DNA from 3 places in the Ruegeria sp. AM7 genome. Region 1 is predicted to be linked to each of the others. Evidence: riboswitches for the same ligand, from Rfam matches in the RefSeq annotation. Region 1 holds a riboswitch; each other region holds the start of a gene.
What was found. Region 1 has a riboswitch for cobalamin ahead of ACR3EG_RS17200 (hypothetical protein). Riboswitches for the same ligand answer to the same signal wherever they lie in the genome.
Positions count from the first base shown of each region.

Region 1 (2,263 bases):
CCAGGTTGCAGCTGGCAGCGTTTTTCCGATTTCAGGCAGATAATTTTGGGGTGCCGTGCACCACTTGCGCCACTGCCAATAAACCGATGCAGGCAGGTCGGCCCCAAATCCCACTGCTTTTCCTGGCAGGTATCCAACTGTTTTTACCGCCAGCGGAACATGTCCATACCAGAACAAGGACGCCAGCGCGCGATAAGGCCAAGGGTGATCACTGATTGTCACCAGCCCCGAACACACACAGATCATGCGATCTATATGGTCGATATCAGGTTGTATTGGCCCCAACATCCCTCCGACCGAGTGCCCTATGCTCCAGTGTTCTGCGTGTGGGTAACGCTGGCGCATTTCCGCTCTGGCGGCAGGCATGTCGGTCAGCGCCCAATCCGCCATCTTTACCCGCGATTCCTGCAGTGGTCCGGTTAGTGAGTGGCCAAAGTCGCGATAGTCGTAGGTCAGGCAGGCGATCCTCTGATCCGCTGCCAGCCAATGTGCGAAATGCTGATAGTAATCCCTCGGGACACCGGTCGCACCATGTATAACCACGGCGACTTTGGGATCAGTCACGGGCCGGTACAGGCGCGCCGACAGCATTGCCGAACCGGCAGAAAACCGAAAATCCTCGGTCAGGACGGGGGGTGTATCATCCAGCATAGCGTTGCTCACCTGATCTGAACTGTTCGGTTCACCCCTTATCCCCACTTCTTTGGCCGGGCTGAGTCAAGGGCGCATCAAGATGACCAAACGTCCACTTTGCGCGCGCGCCCGCTTGACTCAAAGCCCGCTCAGCCGCTAGCGATGGCGTGATGGTTCTTGTCCCGTGTCGGGACAGGATGAAAAGGGAACACGGTGCGGTTCTGCCCGGTCATGCCGGAACGATCCAATGCCGCGACTGCCCCCGCAACTGTAAGCGGTAAGCAATGCCTAAATACCACTGGCCCGCAAGGCTGGGAAGGTCGGCAACGCGATGACCCGCAAGTCAGGAGACCTGCCATCAAAGCAAAACTGTAACTCGGGCGGGGTGTCCGGGCGGGATTGTCAGCGCGCTGTCACACCTGATCCATGCCCCGTTCCCCGCGCGGAGGGCGCATTATGATCTGGAAGACAAAAACGCACCAATTCAGTGCAACCCTATGTCAGAAAACCGGCAAGACCTGCCCGGCTCTGGCGCAGATGGCACGAGCTGTTGTGCAAGCGATGGAAACCGCAGTACCAGCCACGTCGGACGAGTTCGCGTTGGACGGCAGCGGAGAGCTGGGCCATTGCCCACAGGGCTGCATCGCCCGATTCCGCGCCCAGAAAGATCAAATTCGCATCTTCTGCGGCACCAGCACGGACGCCTCGCTGGACGCGTTGGACGGTTATGCGGATATGCTGTTCGGCCCCGATGCTGCGGCCCGTCCGACCGGCCTGTTGCCTGCGCCGCCCTGTGCCATGCTTGAAGTGTCAGAGCTGGCCCCGGCGCAACCAGCACAGCCCCAGCAGCATCTGGCGCTGTAGCTCAGCCCGGCGCGCGGCTGGCCCAGCGCATCTGCCCATCGGTTTCAACCGCACAGGGCCGCACGAAGCGCAAGCGACGCAACGCCGCGTCGGGTGCCATACCTTGTTCTACCATCAGCCGCAGGGCGATCATCCCCGACCGCCCGCACCCGCCCCGGCAATGCACCAGCACCCGCCCTCCACGCGCTAGAATATGCGCGGCAGACTGGCTGATCCGGGGCCACGCGGCCTCGGTGTCCGGCGACGGCGCGCCAAAATCCACAATCGGCAGGTGCGTCCAGCTTATGCCCTCGGCCCGCAGGTCATCCCCCAGTGTTCCCGCCCCGGCCTTCGCCATCTCGGAGCTTGTGGTCATTGAGATCACAAGATCGGGCCGCCAGCGGCGGATAACATCCAAATCCCGCGCATATTCCCCCGCGCGCCCCGGCAGCGGCGCCAGCGCGACATAACCAGCCCCGACCGCGACCGCGTGAATTGCAAATGGCTCCATCCCCGCCCTCCTTTTCACATAGCTTCTATGCCGTGCAAACTGACCTGCAAACCGAATTTCCCCCAAGGCGGCGGTGGACGCGGGCGGCGGGGGTCTCTACGCTGCATCGGAACCCGAATCCGACAGAGCAGATATGACCGACACGCCCAGCCCCGCCTATCAGGTTCTTGCCCGTAAATACCGCCCGGAAACCTTTGCCGATCTGGTCGGTCAGGACGCTATGGTGCGCACGTTGAAAAACGCGTTCGAGGCGGATCGGATAGCGCAGGCCTTTAT
Region 1 covers NZ_JBQFJE010000003.1:2,644,788-2,647,050, forward strand. Annotated here, with positions in the region: gene ACR3EG_RS17195 (alpha/beta hydrolase family protein) at 1-651, opposite strand, end outside; cobalamin riboswitch at 788-1,007, shown strand; gene ACR3EG_RS17200 (hypothetical protein) at 1,090-1,497, shown strand; gene ACR3EG_RS17205 (protein-tyrosine phosphatase family protein) at 1,499-1,987, opposite strand; gene ACR3EG_RS17210 (DNA polymerase III subunit gamma/tau) at 2,121-2,263, shown strand, end outside.

Region 2 (2,263 bases), on a different contig from region 1:
GGGAATATTTTCGGCTATCTATTTCCCCCGCATTCAAAAATCACGGACAGCAACCCCGCAAAACCTCAGCAGCGGGTTATCAATCGCCGAATCGTGACTAACGCGTCTGCGGATATGAGATGATCGACAGGTAGCGGGCTGGCAGTTTGCGCAGCACCTCGGGTCCATGCGGTGCGTCCGCATCAAAGAACAACGTATCCCCCGGCTCGAGCAGATAAATTTGATCGCCGTGTCTGTAATCGACTTCGCCTTCAAGCATGTAGAGCATTTCAATTCCGTCATGCTGGAACGTCGGGAAAGTGTCGGACTTTTCCGTCAGCGTGATCAGATAGGGTTCAACCACAACACCGCTGGCATTAGACCCCATATGACCCAAAAGGCTGTATTGATGGCCTGCGCGTGTCCCGGCCCTCTCTGTTTCAACGCCCTTTCCCGCTTTGGTGTGGGTTGCGTTTCGGGTTTCTTCAAATCTGCGGAAAAATGCAGTGATCGGCGTGCTTAGGGCATTGGCCAGAGATTGCAGCGTCGTCAATGAAGGCGATGTGTATCCGTTTTCGATTTTTGACAGCATACTGATGGACAACCCGGTCAGCCCCGACAATTCCGCAATTGTTACGCCCTGCTGTAACCTCAACGCGCGGATTTCCCGACCGATCGCCGTTTCGAGGTTCTTTTCACCGGGGTCCCTGACCTTGTGTGGATCCTGAGAAAACTGAGGTTTGGACCTATCGTTTGATGCTTTCACCAACCTATCCTTAACGCCTTTCGCTTCGTCGTTATCGCCTGCAATTTTCCTGAAGGGAAACATATTTTCAAAACTATATTCCTGCGCAACCTCCGGTGATTTGTGTTGACCGGCGATCTGATCTCGGGCAGTGACGCATTTGATGGTTCCCTGGGGCATGCTCCAGCGGTGAAAAGGGAATACGGTGAGGTTTAAGTGCCAAGTCCGTAACTGCCCCCGCAACTGTAGGCGGTGAGCGAAGCCAATATCCCACTGACATGAATAATGTCGGGAAGGGTGGCCAAGCCTCGACCCGCAAGTCAGGAGACCTGCCATCGCAACCGAAACCAACCCGGGGCGGGGCGTCCTGGAAGGAGGCTTGATGGTACCTCGTATGCCTTTACGCGCGACCGCGTTTCAGTACGGCCCCAGTGGCCGTGGAACAGGCGCTTGATGGCCGAGCCCACTGATCATTTTCTTCTGATCTGCGCGACCTGTCAGGGTCTGGAGGCAGCGCAGCACATTGCGGATGCCTTGTGCCCTGAATTGCCTGAGGGTTTCGCAGTGCGCACAGTAGATTGTATGGCTGGATGCGATCACCCGGTCACTGTCGGATTTCAGGCCCTGGGAAAAGCCCAATACCTGTTTGGTGATATCGGCACCGAGCAGGAGCTGAATGCTCTTGCCCAATTCGCCACACAATACCTGGGCAGCGCAACTGGTTGGACAAAGGCCACAGACAGGCCTGCGCCTCTGATAAGCAAGACATTGGCGCGCATGCCGGCGTTGGCTGTTCGAGGAGCTCGATGATGAGCAGACCCTTCCTGCAGGCGCGTGGTGTAGCCTACTATTCTTTTCACGGTGACGTTCTGTTGCAGGACATCTCGTTCGATCTGGAAGAGGGGTCGGTTCTGGCCATTGCCGGTCCGAATGGCGCTGGCAAAACCACTCTGCTGAACTTACTATGTGGCGCTGAAGCTCTGTCTGAAGGCGACGTTCTGGTGCAAGAGCAGAGCTTGAAGACATTGTCAGCGACGGAGCGCGCCCGAAAAATTGCCGTCGTTAGTCAGCAGGAATATCCCGATGGGCGGTTGCATCTGCGTGACTATGTGGCACTTGGGCAAATTCCAATTCGCTCGGACCGCTCCTCTGAAGATCACGCAAACGACTTGACGCGAATTCTGGACCTGACCGGCCTTTTGGAGCTTGCCGACAAGCGCATGGCAGTGTTGTCGGGTGGCGAACGTCAGCGCGCCCATATCGCGCGTGCGCTGGCACAGAACCCTACACTTTTGTTTTTGGACGAGCCGACGAACCATTTGGATCCCGACGCCAAAGGGCGGATGTTGTCGCTGGTCGCTGGACTGGGGATAACCGTCATAATGATTGTCCATGACATTGTCATGATCCCCGAATTCGCCACCCATGTCGCGTTGATGAAATCTACCCGGCTGACCGGCTTTGGCCCTGTTTCCGAGGTCCTGACGACTCAACATGTGCGCGACACGTTCGGCGTCGACTACTTATTCTTTCAGCACG
Region 2 covers NZ_JBQFJE010000001.1:545,444-547,706, reverse strand. Annotated here, with positions in the region: gene ACR3EG_RS02360 (helix-turn-helix domain-containing protein) at 98-745, opposite strand; cobalamin riboswitch at 872-1,075, shown strand; gene ACR3EG_RS02355 (DUF1636 family protein) at 1,178-1,534, shown strand; gene ACR3EG_RS02350 (ABC transporter ATP-binding protein) at 1,534-2,263, shown strand, end outside.
Region 2: another riboswitch for cobalamin. It lies ahead of ACR3EG_RS02355 (DUF1636 family protein); the one in region 1 lies ahead of ACR3EG_RS17200 (hypothetical protein).

Region 3 (2,263 bases), 1.9 Mb from region 1:
ATTGTTCGGGCAACTCAACGATGATGCTTTCGAAATCGTCATGCTCGTGATCGTGGTGGCCGTCATGATGGCTGGGACGGGCATCCATGTCATCCTCGGCGGCGGCCTCAAGGCCCAGCACGACGCGCACGTCGACCACACCTTCGGCCACTTCAACCACGGGCAGAGGGCGCGGGGCCTCGGCGGCGATGATCTCTTTGGCTTTGGCGACACCTTCGGGGCCGGCCAGATCGGGCTTGGTCAGCAGGATGATGTCGGCGCAGGATATCTGATCCTCGAACACCTCGGACAGTGGAGTCTCGTGGTCGATGGAATCGTCGGCCATGCGCTGGGCATCCACCGCTTCGACATTAGGGGCAAAGCGACCGGCGGCCACGGCCTCGGCATCGGCCAGCGCGATCACGCCGTCCACGGTGATTTTCGACCGGATATCGGGCCAGTCGAACGCCTTGAGCAGCGGTTTGGGCAGGGCCAAACCGGATGTTTCGATCAGGATATGCTCGGGGCGCGGCTCCAGCGCCATCAGCGCCTCGATCGTGGGGATGAAATCATCGGCCACGGTGCAGCAGATACAGCCATTGGCCAGTTCCATGATGTTCTCCGCCGGACAATCGGGGATGGCACAGGATTTCAGGATATCGCCGTCCACGCCGACATCGCCGAACTCGTTGACCACCACGGCCAGACGCTTGCCCTGCGGGTTCTGCATCAGGTGTCGCACCAGCGTGGTCTTGCCCGAACCAAGAAAGCCGGTAATCACAGTAACGGGAAGTTTTTCCAAAGTGGACATGTCAGGCTCCAATCGGGGGAATGCGCGAGGCGCAGTTTTTGCGGAAATGTTCGGGGCGCTCGCGCCATTTGACCAGACCGTCTTCGGTGGCCAGATATTTGGTCGCGCCGTCGACGATGACGTCGACATGATCGACCTCGTTCAGGTTCTCATAAACAAAGGTCCAGCGCTCGGGCCCGCCGCGCAGCACGATGGAGCAGCCCTGATCGCAATTCGACAGGCATTCGACGGCCTTCAGCGCCACGCCCTCGGGCAGTTCGGCCTGTTCCAACGCCTTGTGCAGCAACGTGCCGGGGCGCTGGGCGTCATCTTCAACAGGCAGGCCGCGGCGGCAGGTGGTGCAAACCAGCAGCTCGACCGGAGCGGTTTCGGTCATGTCTCTCATCCCCCTAAATCCTCATCGTGGGGGACGGGGTTTCATGCGGGTCGTGCGTGACCCGGCACCGGAACACCCCGTCCGGTTTCAATCGCGGGTGCTGGCAGGTCTCCCGGCTTGCGGATTTCAGGGCGGTTGCCCTGTCGGATGACCCGCCTTCCCGGCCTTGCTGGCCAGTGGCTTGGGCACCCTCTCCGGTCACGGTCGCGGGGGCGGCTGCGTTTGACGGATGACCCGCTGACGCATTCCCTTTTCATCCATCTGCAGATGGACACCAACGGATCGGACATGCGGCACCGGGCAGGCCCTTGTCAAGCGAGTCGCAAACATCTTTCGCACCTCGGGTTAAAAGCGACCTGACAGCGTCGCTGGGCGGCATGACTTTGGGTGGGGCGGCATGGTGCCATGAACAAAACGACGCCAAAAAAGGAGGTGTATCGCATGAAGGTGGGCTTTATCGGCTTGGGCAATGTGGGCGGCAAACTGTCAGGGTCTTTGCTGCGCAACGGGATCGAACTGACGGTACATGATTTGAACTCTGACCTCGTCGACGGCTTCGTGGCACAGGGGGCCAAGGCCGCCGAAAGCCCGGCCCAGCTGATGCGCGATTGCGACGCGGTTATTACCTGCCTGCCATCGCCTGCCGCTTCGGACGCGGTGATGCAGGAGATGCTGCCTGAGGTCAGCCCCGGCAAAATCTGGATGGAGATGTCCACTACTGATGAAGCCGAAGTCAAGCGACTTGGCGCCCAGGTGATCGAGCGCGGCGGCGCAGCGGTAGACTGTCCTGTATCGGGTGGCTGTCATCGCGCCGCGACGGGCAATATCTCGATCTTCGCGGGCTGCGACCGGGCCACATTCGAGCGCATACTGCCCTTTCTGACCACCATGGGCCGACGGGTTCTGCATACCGGTGACCTAGGGACCGCTTCGGTGTTGAAAGTGCTGACCAATTACCTCGCCACCGCCAACCTGATCACCTGCGCAGAAGCACTTGTGACCGCCAAAGCCGCCGGGATGGATCTGAACACCACATACGAGGCAATCAAGATCTCATCCGGGACATCCTTCGTGCATGAAACCGAAAGCCAAGTCAT
Region 3 covers NZ_JBQFJE010000003.1:763,507-765,769, forward strand. Annotated here, with positions in the region: gene cobW (cobalamin biosynthesis protein CobW) at 1-790, opposite strand, end outside; gene ACR3EG_RS07515 (DUF1636 family protein) at 792-1,166, opposite strand; cobalamin riboswitch at 1,252-1,460, opposite strand; gene ACR3EG_RS07520 (NAD(P)-dependent oxidoreductase) at 1,572-2,263, shown strand, end outside.
Region 3: another riboswitch for cobalamin. It lies ahead of ACR3EG_RS07515 (DUF1636 family protein); the one in region 1 lies ahead of ACR3EG_RS17200 (hypothetical protein).